Regions from separate parts of the Streptomyces platensis genome, predicted to be linked through region 2. Evidence: riboswitches for the same ligand, from Rfam matches in the RefSeq annotation. Region 2 holds a riboswitch; each other region holds the start of a gene.
The links. A riboswitch is a leader RNA that binds a small molecule or an ion and turns the genes downstream of it on or off. The one in region 2 is predicted to bind cobalamin.
Positions count from the first base shown of each region.

Region 1 (7,673 bases), 4.1 Mb from region 2:
CACCAAGGTCTCCGTGAAGGGCGCACTGTCCGGCCTCAACTCCGGTGACGGCGGCTGGTTCGCCCGGGACTACAACTTCGGCTTCACCATCGGCGCCGACCACAAGGCCGTCATCGACGTCCCCTCGCACACCCTGACGATGTACGAGAACGGCAAGAACGTCGGCAGCATCACCGGCTCCGCGGGCTCCCCGCAGGACCCGACCCGCGGCGGGGTGCACACCGTACGCAGCAAGAACGCGGCCGAGACGATGGACTCCGCCACCATCGGCCACGGCAGCGAGTGGATGCTGGACTCCAAGTGGGTCACCCACCTCACCGCGTCCGGGACGTTCCTGCACTCCGCCCCGTGGAACAAGCAGCTCGGCCAGGTCAACAACAGCCACGGCTGCTTCGGCATGAGCACCTCGGACGCCAAGAGGGCCTATGACTTCCTGACGATCGGCTCCACGGTCGAGGTGAAGGGCACCACCAACACCAACAAGACCGATGTCGGCAACGGCCTGGAGGTCTGGCAGGAGAGCTGGCAGCAGTGGCAGCAGCGCAGCGCGCTGAACTGACCCGGCCGGCACCCCCGCGCTGAACGAAACGGACGCCGCCGCCTGACTGTTCAGGCGGCGGCGTCCGTCATAGGGGCGTCGGGTCAGCGGATCTCGCTCGCCGTACGGCGGTAGGTGGAGCGCCGGTCCTCGATCTCGGCCCAGCGGTCGCCGTAGACGTTCTCGATGATGCCCGGCTGCCGCAGGAAGTCGTGCGGGAAGCCCAGCGGCACCGCGCTGGTCCGGTCGAGCCGGTCCAGCGCGTCGGCGTCCAGGGTGACATCGACGGCGCCGAGATTGTCGCGCAGCTGGCTCTCCTTGGTGGCGGCGACGATCGGAATGATGTTGCCGGGCCGGCTGCGCAGCCATGCCAGGGCCACCTGCGCGGGGCTCCAGCCGCCCTGCTCGGCGACCTCCAGCACCGCGGTGAGGGTCTCCTCCTCGCGGTGGTCCGGGGTGCCGCCGTCGTCCACGGCGGCCAGCCGGCCGGTCTCCCCGCGGCGGTACTTGCCGGTGAGCTTGCCGGCCGCGAGCGGCGCCCAGGCCAGCACGGCCAGATCGAAGGCACGGGCCTGCGGCAGCAGTTCCCGCTCCGGCGTCCGCTCCAGCAGGTTGTAGCGCAGCTGTGAGCCCGCGAACGCGGTCCAGCCGCGCAGCTCGGCAAGGGTGTTGGCCTGCGCGATCTCCCAGGCGGGCCAGTCGGACACGCCGATGTAGAGGACCTTGCCCGAGCGCACCAGGTCATCGAGCGCCCGCATGACCTCCTCCACCGGCGTGAAGTTGTCCCGGGCGTGCACCCACAGCACATCGAGATGGTCGGTCCGCAGCCGGTCCAGGCTCGCCTCCACCGACCGGACCAGGTTCTTACGGTGGTTGCCCGCCGCGTTCACATCGCCCTTGTGGGTCGCACAGGTGTATTTGCTCGCCAGAACGAAGCGGTCCCGGCGGCCTTCCAGCAGCTCACCGAGGATCCGCTCGGAGGTGCCGCCGGTGTAGTTGTTCGCGGTGTCGATGAAGTTGCCGCCCGCGTCCGCGTAGGCGTCCAGGATCCGGCCGCTGGTGTCCTTGGCGCCGCCCGGGCCCCCGTCGTCGCCCATGGTCATGGCGCCCAGACTCAGCTCACTCACCCGCAGACCGGTCCTGCCGAACAGTGTGTAGCGCACGAGGTTCCCTTCGTTCAGCGACAGCCGTTCAGCGACAGCTGTAGGTCGTACGCCCACGCTAGGAGCTGGAGTGCACTCCAGGGCAAGCCACGGCACCGCGGGCGGGGGCGCGTGGTGGCCCCGGCGGTGGCCCATGTCACCTGCGGGAGGTCCGGTCGCGGTGTCCGATCCGGGCGGCAGCGCCTAGGGTGGCCGGTGCAACTGGTTCGCCCTGCCCGCCAGGCAGGCGCGTCGCAAGAGGGAACCCGGTGGAATTCCGGGACTGCCCCGCAGCGGTGAGTGGGAACGACCGCCGTCATACGCACTGGGCCCGGCCGGGTCTGGGAAGCGACGGCCAGTAGATGTCCGCCTTCGGCGGATGTGCCCGCGAGTCCGAAGACCTGCCAGTGCCCCCGCGCGACCGGTGCGCGGGGTGATCTCGGTGACCTCGAGGGCGGGTCGGCGGACACTCAGGCGGGCACGGCCGGCGGCAGAGCGCCGGGCCCCGCCGGGTTTGCCGTCCCTTCGCGCCCTCGACCCGTCCCGTGGTCCATGGAGACAGACTCGCGAAGGAGAGTTCCGTGACCAGCAGGTCCGCAGCCGCGGCAGCACGAGCGACCGTGCACGGCTACCCCCGTCAGGGGCCGAACCGTGAACTGAAGAAGGCCATCGAGGGCTACTGGAAGGGCCGCGTCGACGCCGACGCGCTCCGCGCCACCGCCGCCGATCTCCGCCGCGGCAATTGGCAGCAGCTCGCCGCGGCCGGCGTCCATGAGGTGCCGACCGGCGACTTCTCGTACTACGACCACGTCCTGGACACCAGCGTGATGGTCGGCGCGATCCCGGCGCGGCACCGCGCCGCGGTGGCTGTCGACGGGCTGGACGGCTATTTCGCCATGGCCCGCGGCACCCAGGACGTGGCGCCACTGGAAATGACCAAGTGGTTTGACACCAACTACCACTATCTCGTACCGGAGTTGGGGCCGGACACGGTCTTCGCCGCGGACTCCTCCGAGCAGGTCGCCCAGCTGACGGAGGCACGGGGCCTCGGGCTCGCCGCCCGGCCGGTCCTCGTCGGGCCGGTCACCTACCTCCTGCTGGCCAAGCCCGCACCCGGCGTCGCGGCCGGCTTCGATCCGCTGACACTGCTCGACCGGCTGCTGCCCGTCTACGCCGAGGTGCTCGCCGATCTGCGGGCGGCCGGCGCCCGCTGGGTGCAGCTGGACGAGCCGGCACTGGTCCAGGACCGCTCCCCCGCCGCGCTGAACGCCGCGGCCCGCGCCTACCGGGACCTCGGTACGCTCACCGACCGCCCGCAACTGCTGGTCGCCTCGTACTTCGACCGGCTGGGCGAGGCACTGCCGGTGCTGGCCAAGGCACCCGTCGAGGGCCTGGCCCTGGACTTCACCGGGCCCGCGGCCGGCAACCTCCAGGATCTCGCGGCGGTCGGCGGGCTGCCCGGCAAGCGGCTGGTCGCCGGTGTCGTCAACGGCCGCAATGTGTGGATCAACCACTACGAGCAGTCGCTGGCGACCCTGGGCACACTGCTCGGGCTGGCCGAGCAGGTCGATGTGTCGTCCTCCTGCTCGCTGCTGCACGTCCCACTGGACACCGGGGCCGAGCGGGACATCGACCCGCAGATCGTCCGCTGGCTGGCCTTCGCCCGGCAGAAGACCACGGAGATCGTGACACTGGCGCGCGGTCTGGCCCGGGGCACCGGCGCCATCGCGGCCGAACTCGCCGCCAACCGCGCGGACCTGGCCTCCCGGGCGGGCTCGACGCTCACCCATGACCCGGCGGTGCGCGCCCGCGCCGCGGCCGTCACCGACGCCGACGGCCGCCGTTCCCAGCCGTACGCCGAGCGGTCCGCCGCCCAGCGTGCGCACCTCCGGCTGCCGCTGCTGCCGACCACCACGATCGGCTCGTTCCCGCAGACCGCCGGACTGCGCACGGCGCGGGCCGATCTGCGGGCCGGACGGCTGGACACCGAGGGGTACGAGGAGCGGATCTCGGCGGAGATCCGTGAGGTGCTCGCCTTCCAGGAGAAGGCCGGGATCGACGTCCTGGTGCACGGCGAACCGGAACGCAACGACATGGTCCAGTACTTCGCCGAGCAGCTGACCGGCTACCTCGCCACCCAGCACGGCTGGGTGCAGTCCTATGGGACCCGCTATGTCCGGCCGCCGATCCTGGCCGGGGACATCTCCCGTCCCGAGCCGATGACGGTGCGCTGGACCCGCTATGCCCAGTCGCTGACCGAGCGGCCGGTCAAGGGCATGCTCACCGGCCCGGTCACCATGCTCGCCTGGTCCTTCGTCCGCGACGACCAGCCGCTGGGCGACACCGCCCGCCAGGTGGCGCTCGCGCTGCGCGACGAGGTGAACGCCCTGGAGGCGGCGGGCACCTCGGTCATCCAGGTCGATGAGCCCGCCCTGCGCGAGACGCTGCCGCTGCGCGCGGCCGGCCACGCCGCGTACCTGGCCTGGGCCACCGAGGCGTTCCGCCTCACCACCGGCGGGGTCCGTCCGGACACCCAGATCCACACCCATATGTGCTACGCGGAGTTCGGTGACATCCTCCGGGCCATCGAGGACCTCGACGCCGATGTCATCAGCCTGGAGGCGGCCCGCTCCCATATGCAGGTCGCCTCGGAGCTCGCCACGGCCGGCTATCCGCGCGAGGTGGGACCCGGGGTCTATGACATCCACTCGCCGCGCGTCCCGGACGTGACCGCGGCAACGGCCTTGCTGCGCAAGGGACTTGCCGCGATTCCCGCCGAACGGCTGTGGGTCAACCCGGACTGCGGTCTGAAGACCCGCGGCTGGCCCGAGGTGCGGGAGGCCGTGGAGAACCTGGTCACCGCGGCCCGGGAGATCCGCGGCGGTCTGCCCGGCGGAGCTTCCTGAGAGCGTGCGGGCCGAGGCCGGCACCCGTGGGGGTGCCGGTCCCGGCCCGTCGTGGGCGGCTCAGCCCGTGATGATCGCCGGGTCGCTCACGCCCGGCTCGCCGGTCTCCACATGGCCGGCGAACCGGCGCAGGAAGGCGGGGTCGGTGTCGGAGGTGACCGACAGGTCGTACCAGCGCTTGCTGGCCCGCAGGTCGATCGACTTCTTGACGGTGGCGCCCGCCCGGACCGGGTAGGTCTCGGCGGGGCCGCCGTAGGCCTGGGTGACGGTGAGATGGCAGTCGGTCTTGCCGGGGTTGGTCAGGGTCAGTTCGACGCGGCCGGCCGTCTTGTCATGGCGGGCGGTCACCTCGGGCCCGGTCTTCTTGCCGTTGCCCTTGAAGGTGCGCAGGAAGCCGTTCGGGCCGTAGACGGACAGGTCGTAGACGTCCTTGGAGTAGGACGTGTTCCAGGTGTCGGAGATCTTCTTGCCGGCCTCCGTGGTGTATGTCCAGGGGCCGTCGGTGCGGTTGCCCGCGGTGACGGTGAAGCAGGCGCCGGCCTTGTCGCCGCTCTTGAAGGTGAGGGTGAAGCGGCCGGTGGAGGGGGTCGCGGACCCGTCGACGAGCGGCTCGTACGGCAGCGGGCGGGCGGGGCGGGAGCCCGGCTCCTGCTTGGGCAGCACGGGGTTGGCCGGCGGCTTCGGCACATAGCTGTCGTGCCGCTCCTTGTCCGGCGGCTGGAAGCCGTCGGTGGCGGGCAGCGCGGCCGGCTTGGTGTTCTCCAGCCCGAAGTCGAAGGCAGAGGTCAGGTCGCCGCAGATGGCGCGCCGCCAGGGCGAGATGTTGGGCTCGTGGACGCCGAAGCGACGCTCCATGAAGCGGATGATGGAGGTGTGGTCGAAGACCTCGGAGCAGACGAAGCCGCCGGTGCTCCAGGGAGAGACGACGAGCATCGGGACGCGCTGGCCGAGGCCGTAGGGACCCGCGGAGTACTTGGCGTTGCCGCCGAAGCTGTCCAGCGCGGTGTCCACGGTCGACAGACCCTGGTCGGCGGAGGCCGGCGGGAAGGGCGGCAGGACGTGGTCGAAGTAGCCGTCGTTCTCGTCGTAGGTGATGAACAGCGCGGTCTTGCTCCACACCTCGGGGTTGGAGGTGAGCGCGTCCAGCACCTGGGAGACGTACCAGGCGCCGTAGTTCGAGGGCCAGTTGGGGTGCTCGGAGAAGGCCTCGGGGGCGGCGACCCAGGAGATCTGAGGCAGCTTGTCGGCCTTCACATCGGCCTTGAGCCGGTCGAAGTAGCCGTCGCCCTCCTTGGCGTTGGTGCCGGTGCGGGCCTTGTCGAAGAGCGGGTCGCCGGGCTTGGCGTTACGGTACTGATTGAAGAAGAGCAGTGAGTTGTCGCCGTAGTTGCCGCGGTAGGCGTCGTCGATCCAGCCCCACTTGCCGTCCGCGTCCAGGCCGTCACCGATGTCCTGGTAGAACTTCCAGGAGATCCCGGCCTTCTCCAGCCGCTCCGGGTACGTCGTCCAGTCGTACCCCTCCTCCTCGTTGCCGAGGACCGGGCCGCCACCCTTGCCGTCGTTGCCGACATGACCCGTGTACATGTAATAGCGGTTGGGGTCGGTCGCCCCGATGAACGAGCAGTGGTAAGAGTCGCAGACGGTGAAGGCATCGGCGAGCGCGTAGTGGAACGGGATGTCCTTACGCGTCAGATGGGCCATCGTCCCGGCGGTCTTCGCCGATATCCAGTTGTCGTACTTGCCGTTGTTCCAGGCCTTGTGGCCGCCCGCCCAGTCGTGGTCGAGGCCCGCGATGAACTGCATGCCGAGGTTCTCGGCGTCCGGGTGGTAGGGCAGCACCTCCTTGTCGCCGTCCGGCTGGTGCCAGACGGACTTGCCGCTCTCCAGGACGAGCGGACGCGGGTCACCGAAGCCGCGTACGCCCTTCAGCGCGCCGAAGTAGTGGTCGAAGGAACGGTTCTCCTGCATCAGGACGACAACATGCTCGATGTCGTTGATGGATCCGGAGCTCCGCTTGGCGGGGATGGCTGCGGCGCGGGCGATGCTGCTCGACAGGGCCGACGCGCCGGCGGTGGCACCGGCGATCTGGAGGAAACGCCGCCGATTCAATTCAGGCATGGTCTGGGAACCTCTTCGCGTGTGGGGGAGTTGGCGAAATGACGGGTGCTGATGTGCGGTTGTGTGAGGAGTGGTGCGAAACCACGGTCAGCAGAGTGTTCCAAGAGGAACGAGCGCCAGGGAAGGGGGGGTGTCGCAGGTGTGACACACCGCCGTACGCACGACGAACTCCCTGGTCGCGGATGTCGCACGGTCGATAGTTGAGCATTTCGGGCAAGGAGGACGTGATGGACCGGAGCAGCGAGCGGCACACGGACGGGGACCGGGCGGCCCGGCTGCCGGAGGAGGTCGCGGCCGGCAACACCGCCCAGGCCGAGGCCTGGAACGGGGACGACGGGGAGTACTGGGTCCGGCAGCGCGCGCATCAGGAGGCCCGGTACCGCCGGCTCACCCCGCGGCTGATGGCGGCGGCCGGGATCCGGGCGGACAGCCGGGTGCTGGACATCGGATGCGGCAGCGGCGGGACGAGCCTGGAGGCGGCGCGGGCCGCTGCCGAGGGAGCGGTGCTCGGGGTCGATCTGTCGGGGCCGATGCTGGCCGAGGCCCGGAAGCAGGCCGCGACGGCCGGACTCCCGCAGGCCACCTTCGCGCAAGGAGACGCTCAGGTCCACGACTTCGGGGCCGCCGCGTTCGATGCCGTGCTCAGCCGCTTCGGGGTGATGTTCTTCGCCGATCCGGAGGCCGCCTTCCGCAACATCGCCCATGCCCTGCGCCCCGGCGGCCGGCTGGCCTTCCTCTGCTGGCGGGACCTGGCGCAGAACGCCTACCTGACCGTGCCGTTCGAGGCCCTCGCCCCGTATGTGCAGCCGCCGGACTTCGGTGCCCCGGGGGAACCGGGCCCGTTCTCGCTCGCCGACACCGCCCGGATCAGGACGCTGCTGGAGGGTGCCGGATTCGACGGGATCTCGGTCGACGCGGTCGACGAGCCGATGTGGATGGGCACCGACGAGGACGATGCGGTCGCGTCGC
Region 1 covers NZ_CP023691.1:6,875,185-6,882,857, reverse strand. Annotated here, with positions in the region: gene CP981_RS30370 (L,D-transpeptidase) at 1-559, shown strand, start outside; gene CP981_RS30365 (aldo/keto reductase) at 643-1,701, opposite strand; cobalamin riboswitch at 1,902-2,089, shown strand; gene metE (5-methyltetrahydropteroyltriglutamate--homocysteine S-methyltransferase) at 2,262-4,586, shown strand; gene CP981_RS30355 (phosphocholine-specific phospholipase C) at 4,647-6,704, opposite strand; gene CP981_RS30350 (class I SAM-dependent methyltransferase) at 6,932-7,673, shown strand, end outside.
Region 1: another riboswitch for cobalamin. It lies ahead of metE (5-methyltetrahydropteroyltriglutamate--homocysteine S-methyltransferase); the one in region 2 lies ahead of nicT (Nickel transporter NicT).

Region 2 (7,673 bases):
GGCATCCGCGCGCACCGTGCCCTCCTCCTTGGCACGGGCGAGCAACTCGGCCGCGACCGTCTCGGCCCGGTCCCGCCCCTCGCCGGTCGGTTCGGTGGACCCGAAGGCCGCCTCGATCGAGGCGGACAGCCCGCGTTCGGCACTGAGCACCTCCCCGATGTGCGCCAGATACGCGGCCAGCCCGTCGGCGGCCGCCGCGCTCGGCAGACAGCGGCTGCGCCCGAACTCCACGATCTCCGCCTGGCGTTGCTCGCCCACGGCGGCGATCAGCGCCGCCCGGCTGGGGAAGTGCCGGTAGACGGTCCCGATCCCCACCCCCGCGGCCCGGGCGACCTCGGGCATCTGCGCCTCGTCGCCCCGCGCGCGGAACACCTCCCGCGCGGCGTCCAGGACACGGGTGCGGTTGCGCTCGGCGTCGGCACGCGGTCTGCGCGCGGGCGTGGAGGAGGTCGAAGAGGGTGCCACACGGCCGATGCTACTGCTAGGGTCGCGAAACGGAATCGGATTCCGATTCCTTATCTTGTCCCACCGGCCGCCCAGGTGGTCGGGACCGTCCGGCGGACAGCCGACGGCCGACGGCCCCGGAGAGGACCCGCGATCACCATGCCCAAGGAACGCTTTCTCGTACTTCAGCCGGGCGAACGGCGGCCGGGGCGCGTCCCCCTGCCGCCCGGATGCGACGTCAAGGCCCGCACCGCCGACACGGAGGGCCGGCTCGCCATCCTGGAGAACCAACTCGACGTCGACATCCCCCCGCACGCCCACCACCACGCCGATGAGTTCGTCTACGTCCTCGACGGCGCGATGGAGGTCGACTTCGACGGCACCACCCATCGCCTCACCCCCGGCATGTGCGCCCTGCTGCCGCACGGCATACCGCACGCCCTGCGCAATGCCTCCCAGCCGCCCGCCCGGTGTCTGCAGATCTCGGCGCCGGGCGGCTGGGAGGAGTTCGTGGAGGACATCTGCGAAGCCGGCCCGGCCGTAAGGAAGGGCGGCCACCCCGACCTCGACCGCCTCAACGAGATCGGCGCCAAGTACGGGATGGAGTACCACGGCTGAGAAACGGGGCAGCGGGTGCGAGCCGTAGGAGCGGAGCGCGGCGGCGAGCGAGGGAGAGCGCCGTCGCCGACGCGGCCGACCCGGCGCCGGGCCGCCGAACGGGAGCGTCTCCGGCCGCTGCACCGCCGATCGGGCACGATGGACGCACCATGGATCCCCGGCACCTCTTCTCCCGCGCCCGTCAGCTGGCCGAGTCCGCGACTCCCGCCCGGCGGCGACTGCTCGGCATCACCGGCCCGCCCGGTGCCGGCAAGTCCACCCTCGCCGCCCATGTGGTGGCGGAGCTGGCCGGGCAGGCGGCACTCGTCCCGATGGACGGCTTCCATCTCGCCGAGGCGGAGCTGCGCCGCCTGGGCCGTACGGACCGCAAGGGCGCGCCGGACACCTTCGATCCGGCCGGTTACGCGGCGCTGCTGGCGCGTCTGCGCGCACCGGAGCCGGACAGCGCCGTCTACGCCCCGGCGTTCGACCGCCGCATCGAGGAACCGGTCGCCGGCAGCATCCCGGTGGCACCGCACATCCCGCTCATCGTGACCGAGGGCAATTACCTCCTCCTCGACTCCGCCCCCTGGTCGCGGGTCCGGGCACTGCTCGACGAGGTCTGGTACGTGGACCTGGACACCCCGGAGCGGGTCCGGCGGCTGATCGACCGCCATGAGCACTTCGGGCGCCCGCGCGCCGACGCCGAGCGGTTCGTCCACGCCTCGGACGAGGCCAACGCCCGGGTGGTGGCGGCCACGCGCGACCGCGCCGACCTCGTCATCACCTTCACACCTGAAGAGGCCCCGCCGCCGGCAGGGTCATAACCTCCCGCCGCCCGCCGGCGAGCAGCCCGGCCACCGACAGCGCACCCCACCCCACGGACACCGCCACCGCCGCCAGCTTCCGGTCGCGGCCGGGCAGCGTCACACCGAGCAGAACGGCGTCCCCGAAGTCGGCCGCGATCCGCACATACGCGGCGGTGCGCAGCGCCGGGCCCTCCGGGGCCATTGCCAGCGCCAGCCCGCTCACCGCATCCCGCCACGCCAGCGGACGCAGCGAGGTGCGCGTCGCCCGCTCGGTCCGTCCCTCCGCATCGACCAGCCCCGAGGGCCGTGCCAGCAGAGCGGGCACCGCGGTCACCGCCGCCCCGTAGACCGCCGTGGCGACCCCGACCGCACGCAACAGACCGACCTTCATCCGCCATCCACCTTTCCTCGCCCACCGACCACACGAGCCTCATCCCACCCATCCACCCCCTCAACTCCATTCCGCGGCAGGCCCCTTCCCAAACGACATCAACGATGTCACCATGACATCAGAAGTGTCATTGAGGGGGATGTCGGTGAAGCGGGCGACACGGACGCCGATGGGGACGTCAAGGGAGATGCCGAAGGACATGAGGGGGCTGCGGTGAGGGATACCGAAGGGGAGGGCGCCGGGGGGCCGGCGACCACCGAAGATCTGCTGTACGACGTCATCCGACGCCTGTGGCCCCTGCACCGCACGGTCGTCCGCGCGGTGGAGCGCGAGCTCGCCGACACGGGCATGACCGCCGGCGAACACGCACTGCTGGACGCCCTGCGCACCGAAGGGCCGCGCACCGTCCCGCAGTTGGCGCGTTCGATGGGGCTCGACCGCCAGCCGGTGCAGCGCTGGGTGAACCACGCCGCGGAGCTGGGCCTGGTCGTCACGGCCCCGAACCCCGCCCACCGCCGCTCGCCCCTGATCCGGCTCACGGGCGACGGCACGGCGGCGATACGCGGGGTCCAGCAGTTCGAGGCGACGGAGCTGCGGCAGCGGCTTGCCGACCTGCCCGCCGAGGACGTCCGCACCGCGCTGCACGTACTCGACCGACTCGGCGAGGAATTCCGGCACCTGGCGAACGGCTCGCGCGTTCAACGGGAGGAAACCGACAGTCAGGGCAGTCGGGACAGTCGTGGCAGTGAAGGCAGTAACGGCAGCAACCGTCGTCACGGCAGCGCTGAAGGCCACGACGACAGACCCGCCCCGCCCCCTCTCATGCACAAAGGACGGTCAGGAGAATGACGCGGAGAATCACCGCCTGGTCCGAGATCGACAACGGCATCGTGCCGATCGACGAGGGCGAGCTGTTCTACGAGACGGCCGGCTCGGGCCCCGCGGTGGTGCTGCTGCACGGCGGCATGCTCGACCAGCACATGTGGGACGAGCAGTTCACCTGGCTGGTCAACTCCGGCCTGCGCGCGATCCGTTACGACGCCCGCGGCCATGGCCTGTCCTCCACCGTGACCGGCGACTTCGCCCACCACGACGACCTGTGTGCCCTGCTCGACGCACTCGATGTCCCCAGCGCCGTCCTCGTCGGTCTTTCCCACGGTGCACGGGTCGCGCTGGACGCCGCCCTCGCCCACCCCGGCCGGGTGACGGCCCTCGCGCTCGCCTCCCCGGGAATCAGCGGCCGGGCCTTCACCGACCCCTTCGTCCTGGCGCACATCAAGGAGCAGGTGGCCGCGATCGGCGCACCGGACGGCGCGGAGCGGTATGTCGAACACTTCCTGCGGATATGGGTGGACGGGCCGCATCGTGAGCCGTCCGCGGTGCACCCGGGATTCCGCGAACGGATGCGCGCCTCGGCCGAGGCCAATGTGGAGGTCCATGCCGACGGCATGGGCGCCGGTATGCCCCTCGAAGTCGGCGCCGCCGACCGCCTCGGGGAGATCCGGGTGCCGACGGTCGTGTTCGACGGCGACCTCGACAGCCGGGACATCTCCACCAATGCCCATGCGATAGCCCTGACCGTCCCGGGCGCCCGAAGGGTCCGAATACCGGGTGCGGCCCATATGGTCAACCTGGAGAACACCCCGCTCTTCGACCACGAACTGCACGCGTTCCTCTCGTCGCTGGACTACTGACCCACTGCGACCGGCCCCCTGTGCCCGGCCCCGCCTGTGACCGGTCCACCGCGGGCCGCGCCCGCGCAGATGGCGGAAAACCCCCACACACCTCGCGCCACGGGGGTGGCGGCTAGAGTGGCCGGGCCGTGGTGTTCGGGAAGCCGGTGACGGACCTTGTGGTCCCAGCCCGGAGCGGCCCTCGCCACTGTGATCGGGGAGTTTCCACCCCTTCCGCGGGCGCCTGGCGCGCCCGCGGCGCCACTGACCGCAGCCCGCGGCCGGGAAGGCGGGGGCGGACGCGGGCACCCGTAAGCCAGGAGACCGGCCACGGCATCTCACGAACTGATCCACGAGGTGCTGGAGCGTGACCGCCCGGATGGCCCTGTCCACCGATACCCCGAACTCCCCTGCCCCCGCCACGTTCCGCTGGCGCCGGCAGGACACCGTCCGTACCGCGGGTCTGATGGCCGTCATAGCCGGGCTGCATGTCGTGGCCTTCGGCGTGCTCTTCCTGCTCGTGGTACCGAACCACTACGCCGTCGGAAGCCAGGTCTTCGGCGTCGGGCTCGGCGTCACCGCGTACACCCTCGGTATGCGGCATGCCTTCGACGCCGACCACATCGCCGCGATCGACAACACCACCCGCAAGCTGATGGCCGACGGCAAGCGGCCGGTGTCGGTCGGCTTCTGGTTCGCCCTCGGCCACTCCAGCGTGGTCGTGGCGATGGCGGCCCTGGTGGCCGGTGGCGCCCAGCTCGCCGGCACACTGCTCAACGACGAGTCCCGTACGCACCAGATCCTGGGCACCGTCGGCACCACGGTCTCGGGCACCTTCCTCTACCTCATCGCCGCCCTCAACCTCATCGCGCTGGCCGGGATCTGGCGGGTCTTCCGAGGGATGCGCGACGGCCACTACGACGAGGCCGAGCTGGAGCAGCGTCTCGACGCGCGCGGCTTCATGAACCGCTTCCTGGGACGGTTCACCCGCTCCATCTCCCGTCCCGGCCAGATGTTCCCGCTCGGCTTCCTCTTCGGGCTCGGCTTCGACACCGCGACCGAGGTGACCCTGATGGTGATGGCGGGCAGCGGTGCCGCGGCGGGTCTGCCCTGGTACGCGATCCTGTGTCTGCCGCTGCTGTTCGCCGCCGGAATGAGCCTGTTCGACACCCTGGACGGCACCTTCATGAACTTCGCCTACCAGTGGGCATTCGCCAACCCGGTGCGCAAGGTCTACTACAACCTCACCATCACCGGTCTGTCGATCGCCGTCGCCTTCTTCATCGGCACCATCGAGCTGGTCACCGTGCTGCACGACAAGCTCGGCCTCAACGACGCGCTGACCGGCTGGATTTCCGGCCTCGACCTCGACAATGTCGGCTTCATCATCGTCGGCCTGTTCGTGGTGGTGTGGGCCGCGGCGCTGGCGTACTGGCGACTGGCCGGCGTCGAAAAGCGCTGGGCGGAGCGCGCCGGACGAGCCGAGCCGCCGGAGCAGGCCGCGCCGGGAACGTGAGGAACGGCGGCCCGGCGCCTGCTCGCGCGCCGCGCCTCAGGTCGCCGAGCCCGCCGCGGCGCCCGTCTCCCGGTCCGGCCCCCACTGCTCCAGCGCCGCCGCCAGATCGAGCGGCAGCAACCGGTCCGGCTGGTCCGGGCCCGGCCAGTCCTCCCGCGGGACCCGCCACATCACCTCGAACTCGTTGCCGTCCGGGTCCTTGGCGTACAGCGACTTGGCGACGAGGTGATCGGTCGATCCCACCAGGGCGCCGCGCTCGACGAGCCGGGTGCGGGCCGCGACGAGTTCGCGGAGCGTGCCGACCTCCCAGGCCAGGTGATACAGCCCGACCCGCCCGGCCTCGGGCCCCGGCGCATCAGGCGCCACCGCGAAGAGCCCCAGATCGTGATCGTTGAGCGAGCCGGGAGCGCTGAGGAACGCCGCCCGCCCCGGTATCTCGACATCCACCGTCAGCCCGAGGGCCTCGGTGTAGAACGCCACTGACCGTGTCACATCGCGGACGTTGAGCACCGCGTGGTTCAGACGTCGTACGGACATGGAACCTGTTCTCCGATCTCCCGGCCGCGACACCGCCGTGGCGCCGCCGCCCTCCCCTACTTCTGCTCTACCTCGCTCACCCCGCCGCTGCCCAGGGCCTGCCGGCCGGTATCCGGTCGGCAGACGTCCCGTCCATGGCGCACCTCCGGCGCACACGAGGCAAGGCGGCCGTCTCCGGAGGTTCGCCCCGGCATCACTTCCGTACCAGCAGCACCCCGCCCGCCAGCACCACACCCAGCACCAGCGCGATCACGCCGCGGACCGTCCGATGGGAGCGCAGAACCGGCAGCAGACGGTCGACGGCGTAGCGACCGGGCCCGGTCAGTGCCAGGGCCGCCGCACCGGCGGTCAGCAGCAGCTCGTACTCCACGCCCTTGGGCGCGAAGAAGCCACCGCCCCACTTCACCGCAAGGGCGTTGATCATCGTGCCGACGACCGCGGCCGCGGCCAGCGGCGTGAGCAGCCCGACCGCCAGCCCGAGCCCGCCGAGCGTCTCGCTCAGCCCGGCGACGACGGCCATCATCCGGCCCGCCGGATAGCCGCTCATCGTGAAGAACTGCCCGGTCCCGTCCAGCCCCGGCCCGCCGAACCAGCCGAACAGCTTCTGGGCACCGTGGGCCGCCATGGTCAGTCCGAGCGCGAGGCGCAGCAGAAGGAGCCCGGTGTCGTAGCCGGCCGGAGAGGGGGCGTGGCGGGTGGGGATGTCGAGGCGGGAGGACGCGAGAGTGCCGAGGGGGGACGTCATCAGGAGCCGCTCTTTCGCAGGTCGGGACCGGCCCCGCGAGGCCGCGAACAATTACTTGAAACTTCAAGTCACTACTCCCGACGATACACAGCACCCCCACGACGAACAACAGCGCCTGCGACGGGCCGGCGGTCCCCGCCTCCTGCCCGCCGCACGCCCTCCCACTCAGGGCGCGAGGGGCGGATCCGGTGCGGCTGCCGCCGACGGCCCGAGGAAGGCCGCGATCGCCGGACCGAAGTGCGACCGCGCCACCGCCGGCCGCGGATTGACGGCGGTGGCCGTCCGCTGCGGCCCCAGCACGGCGCCGACCGCCAGCTTGGCGGCGCGGATCGCCGCCGGCGGCTGCTCGGCGATGGCAGCGGTGAGCCGGCCGGTGCGGTCGGTGAGTTGCGCCGCGGGCACCTGGTGATCGGCCAGTCCGAGCGCCACCGCCGTGCGGGCGTCGACCAGCCGGCCGGTGTAGAGCAACTCCCGTGCCACGGACGGTCCGGCCACGGCGACCATGCGGGCGGCGAAGGCGGGGCTGGCGAGGATGCCGAGCCGGGCGATCGGCATCCCGATCCGGGCGGAATCCGCCATCAGCCGCAGGTCACAGGCGAGGGCGAGCTGACACCCCGCTCCGGCGGCGACCCCGTGGATCTCAGCGATCACCGGAACGGGACAGTCCTCGATCGCGGAGAACGCCTCTTCCATGTGCGCGAAGGACTCCTCGACGTAGCCGGGTTCCGCGTCCACCCAGTCGGTCAGGTCGGAGCCGGCGCAGAACGTGTCCCCGTGCCCGCGGATCACCAGCACCCGCAACGACCGGCAGGCGCCGAGTTCCCCGACCTGCCGGGCCAGCCGCGCCCAGGCCGCGCCGGGGAGGGCGTTGCGCCGGCTGCCGTCACCGATCCGGATCTCGGCGACCGCCCCGGACCGGAACGTCGCGATGCTGATGTCGGGAGCGGGTACGGCGGTCACT
Region 2 covers NZ_CP023691.1:2,752,977-2,760,649, forward strand. Annotated here, with positions in the region: gene CP981_RS12000 (TetR/AcrR family transcriptional regulator) at 1-465, opposite strand, end outside; gene CP981_RS12005 (cupin domain-containing protein) at 604-1,062, shown strand; gene CP981_RS12010 (nucleoside/nucleotide kinase family protein) at 1,212-1,868, shown strand; gene CP981_RS12015 (hypothetical protein) at 1,831-2,241, opposite strand; gene CP981_RS12020 (MarR family winged helix-turn-helix transcriptional regulator) at 2,455-3,090, shown strand; gene CP981_RS12025 (alpha/beta fold hydrolase) at 3,087-3,935, shown strand; cobalamin riboswitch at 4,048-4,261, shown strand; partial or broken gene nicT (Nickel transporter NicT) at 4,272-5,430, shown strand; gene CP981_RS12035 (VOC family protein) at 5,467-5,967, opposite strand; gene CP981_RS12040 (DoxX family protein) at 6,161-6,712, opposite strand; gene CP981_RS12045 (enoyl-CoA hydratase/isomerase family protein) at 6,878-7,672, opposite strand; gene CP981_RS12050 (CaiB/BaiF CoA transferase family protein) at 7,669-7,673, opposite strand, start outside.

Region 3 (7,673 bases), 3.1 Mb from region 2:
GCAGCTTGGCCTAGACCTTTAGGGGTGTCAAGGGTGTATAAGAGTCGCTGTCAGGTCCGTTACCGGACCGACATCCGGCGGGCCGGGGCCTGTAAGGGAGCGCGGGAAACCCACCCGTGCCACGATGTGAGCCGCTACGTACGGAGGCGCCGGTGACGGCAGCACGACAGGAGTCGGAGAGGCGGGTCATGGACACGGACGGGGGCAGCAGTACCGAGAGCGGCGGCACGCGGACCGCACGGGTGCCCAAGTACTACCGGCTCAAGCGGCACTTGCTGGAAATCACCGAGACCCTGCCGCCCGGCACCCCGGTCCCGCCCGAACGGACCCTCGCCGCGGAGTTCGACACCTCGCGCACGACGGTGCGTCAGGCCCTCCAGGAGCTGGTCGTCGAGGGCCGGCTGGAGCGCATCCAGGGCAAGGGCACCTTTGTCGCCAAGCCCAAGGTTTCCCAGGCCCTGCAACTGACCTCCTATACGGAGGACATGCGGGCCCAGGGCCTGGAGCCGACCTCCCAGCTGCTGGACATCGGCTATGTCACGGCGGACGACCGGCTCGCCGGACTGCTGGACATCGCCACCGGCGGCCGGGTGCTGCGCATCGAACGGCTGCGGCTGGCCAGCGGTGAGCCGATGGCCATCGAGACCACCCATCTGTCGGCGAAGCGCTTCCCCGCGCTGCGCCGGAACCTCGTCAAGTACACCTCCCTCTACACCGCGCTGGCCGAGGTGTACGACGTCCGGCTGGCGGAGGCCGAGGAGACCATCGAGACCTCCCTCGCCACCCCGCGCGAGGCCGGTCTGCTGGGCACGGATGTCGGACTGCCGATGCTGATGCTCTCCCGGCACTCGCTCGATGCGCAGGGGCAGCCGGTGGAGTGGGTGCGCTCGGTCTACCGCGGCGACCGCTACAAGTTCGTCGCCCGGCTGCGGCGCCCCACGGACTGACCCACGACCCGCGCCGGGCGGAGCGCGTTCCGCCCGGCCTTCCCGCTGCCCTGCCACGCCCGGAAGGGCAGCGGCGCAGGTCGCGGCCGGGTGGATTCTTGATACCGATATGCGGACAGCTAGTGACGCGTACCACTGCCCTGCCATAGATTTCCAGCCGATCGCACAGGAGACAGCCAGGGGACGGAGCCACGGTCATGACCCAGTCAGCCGCATCACCGGTTCGCAGACAGGTCGTCACGCCCACGCGTGTGGTGGCCGGGCTCTGCCTGATCGCTCCGTTCGTGGCGATGCTGTGGGTGAGCTCGTACGCCAAAATCGAGCCGACCCTCATCGGGATCCCGTTCTTCTACTGGTACCAGATGCTGTGGGTGCTGATCTCGACCGCGCTCACCATGCTCGCCTACAAGCTCGTGCAGCGTGAGCAGCGCGCCCGCAAGGGCGGTGCGGACCAGTGACTCCCACGAGCGCGCTCGCCGCTTCCCAGACCCAGGGCGTCAACGGCGTCGCCCTGGCCGTCTTCATCTTCTTCTTCCTGGCCGTGACGGTCATGGGCTTCCTGGCCGCCCGCTGGCGCAAGGCCGAGCAGTCCGCCAACCTCGACGAATGGGGGCTGGGCGGCCGCAGTTTCGGCACCTGGGTGACGTGGTTCCTGCTGGGCGGGGACCTCTACACCGCCTACACGTTCGTGGCCGTCCCGGCGGCGATCTACGCGGCGGGCGCGGCCGGATTCTTCGCCGTGCCGTACACGATCCTGGTCTACCCCCTCATCTTCACGTTCCTCCCCCGCCTGTGGTCGGTCTCGCACAAGCACGGCTACGTCACCACCTCCGACTTCGTCCGCGGCCGCTTCGGCTCCAAGGCCCTGTCGCTGGCCGTGGCGCTCACCGGCATCCTGGCCACGATGCCGTACATCGCCCTCCAACTGGTCGGCATCCAGGCCGTCCTGGACGTGATGGGCATCGGCGGCGGGGAGAACACCAACTGGTTCGTCAAGGACCTGCCGCTGCTGATCGCGTTCGCCGTGCTGGCCGCGTACACCTACTCCTCGGGGCTGCGGGCGCCGGCGCTGATCGCGTTCGTCAAGGACGGGCTGATCTACCTCGTCATCGTGGTGGCGATCATCTACATCCCGATCAAGCTGGGCGGCTTCGACTCGATCTTCGACTCGGCCGGCAAGGCGCTGGCCCAGCCCGGTGCCGTCCCCGGCAAGCCGCGCGGTGAGCTGGTCAGCGGCCCCAACGCCCAGTGGGCGTACGCCACCCTGGCGCTCGGCTCGGCGCTGGCGCTCTTCATGTATCCGCACTCGATCACCGCGACGCTGTCCTCGCGCAGCCGCAATGTGATCCGCCGCAACACCACCATCCTGCCGCTGTACTCCCTCATGCTGGGTCTGCTGGCGCTGCTCGGCTTCATGGCGATCAAGGCCGGCACGGACATCCAGGGCAACCCGCAGCTGGCCATCCCGCAGCTCTTCGAGGACATGTTCCCGAGCTGGTTCTCCGGCGTGGCGTTCGCCGCGATCGGTATCGGCGCGCTGGTGCCCGCGGCCATCATGTCGATCGCCGCGGCCAACCTCTTCACCCGCAACGTCTACAAGGACTTCCTCAAGCCGGACGCCACGCCCGAGCAGGAACACAAGGTCGCCAAGCTGGTCTCGCTGCTGGTGAAGGTCGGCGCGCTGGTCTTCGTCCTCACCATGGACAAGACCGTCGCGATCAACTTCCAGCTGCTGGGCGGCATCTGGATCCTCCAGACCATGCCGTCCCTGGTCGGCGGCCTCTTCACCCGCTGGTTCCACCGCTGGGCGCTGCTGGCCGGCTGGGCGGTCGGCATGCTCTACGGCACGCTCGCGGCCTACGGCGTCGCCAGCCCGACCCAGAAGCACTTCGGCGGCTCCAGCAAGGAGATCCCCGGTATCGGTGAGATCGGCTACATCGGTCTGACCGCCTTCGTCCTGAACGTCGTGGTCACCGTCGTCCTGACCTTCGCCCTCAAGGCCGCCAAGGCCCCCGAGGGCATCGACGAGACCAGCCCCGCCGACTACACGGCGGACGCCGGTGACACGGGCGTCGCCGCCGAACTGCCCCCCGCCACGGCGGAGGCACCGGCCGGGCACTGAGCCAAGCCCGCCACCGGGCCGTCGCATCCCTCCCGGGGACGCGGCGGCCCGTTGCTGTGCGGGCGGGTCAGTTCACCCAGTCCTTCAGCTGCTCGGTTTCGAGCGTGATGCCGACGGGGTCGGGGAGGTGCAGCGTTTTGCCGAACGGCACGGTGTGGACGGTCTCGTAGCGGCCGTCATCGGGTTCGCTGTGGACGACCATCCGGCACTCCTGGCGGTCGATCAACAGATAGAGCGGGATACCGGTCTTCGCGTACGCGAGGGGCTTCTCCACGCGGTCGCGCTGGTCGGTGTCCGAGTCGTGCGAGGTGACTTCGACGACCATGAGCACCGGGTCGGGGTCTGCCCATTCCCCCTGGCCCACAAAGGCGTCGCACGGCACGAGGGAGGCGTCCGGACGGAGGCGGCCCTTTCGGTAAGTCTCCGCCTTCAGGCCCTGGTTCGGATCGAGGAAGAGCTCCGGCCTGTGCTGCATGCAGATGCGAAGCAGCCACTGGATGATGCGTCCGTGATCCCCGTCCGGCGTCGCCTTGCTCTTGACCTTCCCGTCGATGAGTTCCAACCGCGCGCCTTCTTCCAGGCGGGCGAGTATCCGGGCGGCCTCTTCGAAATGCTCGGTCTCCATGATGTGCGGACGGTCGGCGAGCGCGGTCATGAGGCCTTCTCCTTCTTCCACGGGACGGAACAGGAACGCGCCTCCGACGATAGCCGAGGCCACTGACAGACACTGTGTGATCACTCACGACACACTAGATGTGGGGGTGCACTTGAGGGGCCACCCCCACATGTATGCTCGTCCTCGCTGTCGCCGCAGGGGAATCCGGTGGGAATCCGGAACTGTCCCGCAACGGTGTAGGAGCGCGCTCGGCCGGGCGGATACCGGCCCTGGGCGCGTGCCCGTGTAGTCCGAGGACCTGCCGACGGTACGTCCGCACCGCAAGGGGTGCGGTCGTCGATACGTCCGGGCCCCGAGGGTTGGGCCGGTGGACGCCGCGTGGTGTGCCCGCGCACCCCTGCCGTCACGGGGTGCCGCATGCTCGCGTGCGCCCGTCGCGCCCGCCCCTCCCGGCCCCGCCGAGTGAGGGAGAGCATCGCGTGACCATCGCGCCAACGGAGCCCGCGTCAGACGCCGAGGCCGTGCCGCCCGTGGTGGCCACGCCTCCCGGTACCGCCGACGGCGGTCCGGGCGAGGACGGGCCGGGTGTCGCCCTGCTGCGCACCCTGACCCAGCTGACCGAGGACCTGACCGCGACCGACCCCGGCAAGGTGGCCGCCGCCGCCCTGCGCGGCCGGCACGCCGGCTCCGACGAGGCCGAACTGCGGTCGCTGGCCACCGATGCCGCGGCCGGTCTGATCGGTGACGAGCCGCAGTACTCCAAGCTCGCGGCGCGGCTGCTCACCCTCGCGATCTCGGAGGAGGCGGCCGGACAGGGGGCGGTCGCCTTCTCCGCCTCCGTCGAGGTCGGCCACCGCGAGGGGCTGATCGCCGACGAGACCGCGGAGTTCGTCCGGGCGCACGCCGCCCGGCTGGACGCGCTGGTCGACCGGGCGCTGGCCGACGGCGCCGACGACCGCTTCGGGTACTTCGGTCTGCGCACCCTGCACTCGCGCTACCTGCTGCGGCACCCCACCACCCGTCAGGTCATCGAGACCCCGCAGCACTTCCTGCTGCGGGTGGCCTGCGGCCTCGCCGAGGACCACAGCGAGCGTGCGCTGGACGACGTGGCGGAGCTCTACCGCCTCACCAGCTCGCTGTCCTACCTGCCCTCCTCCCCCACCCTGTTCAACTCCGGCACCCGCCACCCGCAGATGTCGTCCTGCTATCTGCTGGACTCCCCGCTGGACGAGCTGGACTCGATCTACGACCGCTACCACCAGGTCGCCCGGCTCTCCAAGCACGCCGGCGGCATCGGCCTCTCGTACTCCCGCATCCGCGCCCGCGGTTCGCTGATCCGCGGCACCAACGGGCACTCCAACGGCATCGTGCCGTTCCTGCGCACCCTGGACGCCTCGGTCGCGGCCGTGAACCAGGGCGGCCGGCGCAAGGGCGCGGCCTGCGTCTATCTGGAGACCTGGCACGCGGACATCGAGGAGTTCCTGGAGCTGCGCGACAACACCGGTGAGGAGGCGCGCCGTACGCACAACCTGAACATCGCGCACTGGATCCCGGACGAGTTCATGCGCCGGGTGGAGGCGGACGCCGACTGGTCGCTGTTCTCGCCGTCGGACGCCCCGGAGCTGGTGGACCTGTGGGGCGACGAGTTCGACGCCGCCTACCGGAAGCTGGAGGCCGACGGCCGGGCGCTCAAGCAGATCCCGGCCCGGGTGCTGTACTCCCGCATGATGCGCACCCTGGCGCAGACCGGCAACGGCTGGATGACGTTCAAGGACGCCGCCAACCGCACCGCCAACCAGACCGCCGAGCCGGGCCAGGTCGTGCACTCGTCCAACCTGTGCACGGAGATCCTGGAGGTGACGAACGACGGGGAGACCGCGGTCTGCAACCTGGGGTCGGTCAACCTCGCCGCGCACCTGGGTGACCACGGTGAGATGGACTGGGAGCGGCTGGACGCGACCGTCCGCACGGCCGTCACCTTCCTCGACCGCGTGGTGGACATCAACTTCTACCCGACCGAGCAGGCCGGGACGTCCAACTCCCGCTGGCGCCCGGTGGGTCTGGGCCTGATGGGCCTCCAGGACGTCTTCTTCCGGTTGCGGCTGCCCTTCGACTCGCCCGAGGCGCAGGAGCTGTCGACCCGTATCTCCGAGCGGATCATGCTCGCCGCCTACGAGGCGTCCGCCGACCTCGCCGAGCGGCACGGGCCGCACCCGGCGTGGTCCGCGACCCGCACCGCCCGCGGCGTGTTGCACCCGGACCACTACCCGAACGCCGAGCCCCGCTGGGCGGACCGCTGGGCGGCGCTGCGCACCCGTATCGCCGCCACCGGGATGCGCAACTCGCTGCTGCTGGCCATCGCGCCGACCGCCACCATCGCCTCCATCGCGGGCGTGTACGAGTGCATCGAGCCGCAGGTCTCCAACCTCTTCAAGCGCGAGACGCTGTCCGGTGAGTTCCTCCAGGTCAACGCGTATCTGATCGAGGAGCTCAAGGCGCTGGGGCTGTGGGACGCGCGGACCCGGGACGCGCTGCGCGAGGCCAACGGCTCGGTGCAGGACGTCGAGTGGATCCCCGCGGAGATCCGGGCGCTGTACCGCACCGCCTGGGAGATCCCGCAGCGCGCGCTGATCGACATGGCCGCGGCCCGTACGCCGTACCTGGACCAGAGCCAGTCGCTGAACCTGTTCATGGCGTCCCCGACCATCGGCAAGCTCAGCTCGATGTACGCCTACGCCTGGAAGCGCGGCATCAAGACGACGTACTACCTGCGTTCGCGGCCGGCGACCCGGATCGCCCAGTCCGCCCGCGGTGGCGCCGCCGCGACCGCGCCCGTACCGCAGCAGGCCACCGACCCCGAGGCGGTCGCCTGCTCCCTGGAAAACCCCGAGTCCTGCGAGGCCTGCCAGTAATGACCACCGCACCGGAAACGAACGCCGCCGCGGCCCACACCGCCACCACCGGCACCAAGAACCTCCTGGACCCGGGCTTCGAGCTGACGCTGCGCCCCATGCGGTACCCGGAGTTCTACGACCGCTACCGCGACGCGATCAAGAACACCTGGACCGTGGAGGAGGTCGACCTCCACTCCGACGTCGCCGACCTCGCCAAGCTCTCGCCGGGCGAGCAGCACATGATCGGCCGGCTGGTGGCGTTCTTCGCGACCGGTGACTCGATCGTCTCCAACAACCTGGTGCTGACGCTCTACAAGCACATCAACTCCCCCGAGGCGCGGCTGTACCTGAGCCGTCAACTCTTCGAGGAGGCCGTGCACGTCCAGTTCTACTTGACGCTGCTGGACACCTACCTCCCCGACCCGGACGACCGCGCCGCCGCCTTCGCGGCCGTGGAGAACATCCCGTCCATCCGGGAGAAGGCCCAGTTCTGCTTCAAGTGGATGGACTCGGTCGAGAAGATCGACCGGCTGGAGTCCAAGGCCGACCGGCGCCGCTTCCTGCTCAACCTCATCTGCTTCGCGGCCTGCATCGAGGGGCTGTTCTTCTACGGCGCCTTCGCGTACGTGTACTGGTTCCGCTCGCGGGGCCTGCTGCACGGGCTGGCCACCGGCACCAACTGGGTCTTCCGCGACGAGTCCATGCACATGGAGTTCGCGTTCTCGGTGGTGGACACCGTCCGCGAGGAGGAGCCCGACCTCTTCGACGACAAGCTGGAGCAGCAGGTCACCGACATGCTCAAGGAGGCCGTCGAGGCGGAGCTCCAGTTCGGCCGCGATCTGTGCGGTGAGGGCCTGCCGGGCATGAACACCGCGTCGATGCGCGAGTATCTCCAGTGCGTCGCGGACCAGCGGCTCCAGCGGCTCGGCTTCGCGCCCGTCTACGGCTCGGAGAACCCGTTCTCCTTCATGGAGCTTCAGAACGTCCAGGAACTGACCAACTTCTTCGAGCGCCGGGCCTCCGCCTACCAGGTCGCCGTCGAGGGGTCGGTCTCCTTCGACGACGACTTCTAGTCCGGTAGTCCGGCAATCCAG
Region 3 covers NZ_CP023691.1:5,840,760-5,848,432, reverse strand. Annotated here, with positions in the region: gene CP981_RS26020 (GntR family transcriptional regulator) at 189-947, shown strand; gene CP981_RS26015 (DUF3311 domain-containing protein) at 1,145-1,405, shown strand; gene mctP (monocarboxylate uptake permease MctP) at 1,402-3,069, shown strand; gene CP981_RS26005 (Uma2 family endonuclease) at 3,137-3,724, opposite strand; cobalamin riboswitch at 3,853-4,005, shown strand; gene CP981_RS26000 (ribonucleoside-diphosphate reductase subunit alpha) at 4,165-6,597, shown strand; gene CP981_RS25995 (ribonucleotide-diphosphate reductase subunit beta) at 6,597-7,652, shown strand.
Region 3: another riboswitch for cobalamin. It lies ahead of CP981_RS26000 (ribonucleoside-diphosphate reductase subunit alpha); the one in region 2 lies ahead of nicT (Nickel transporter NicT).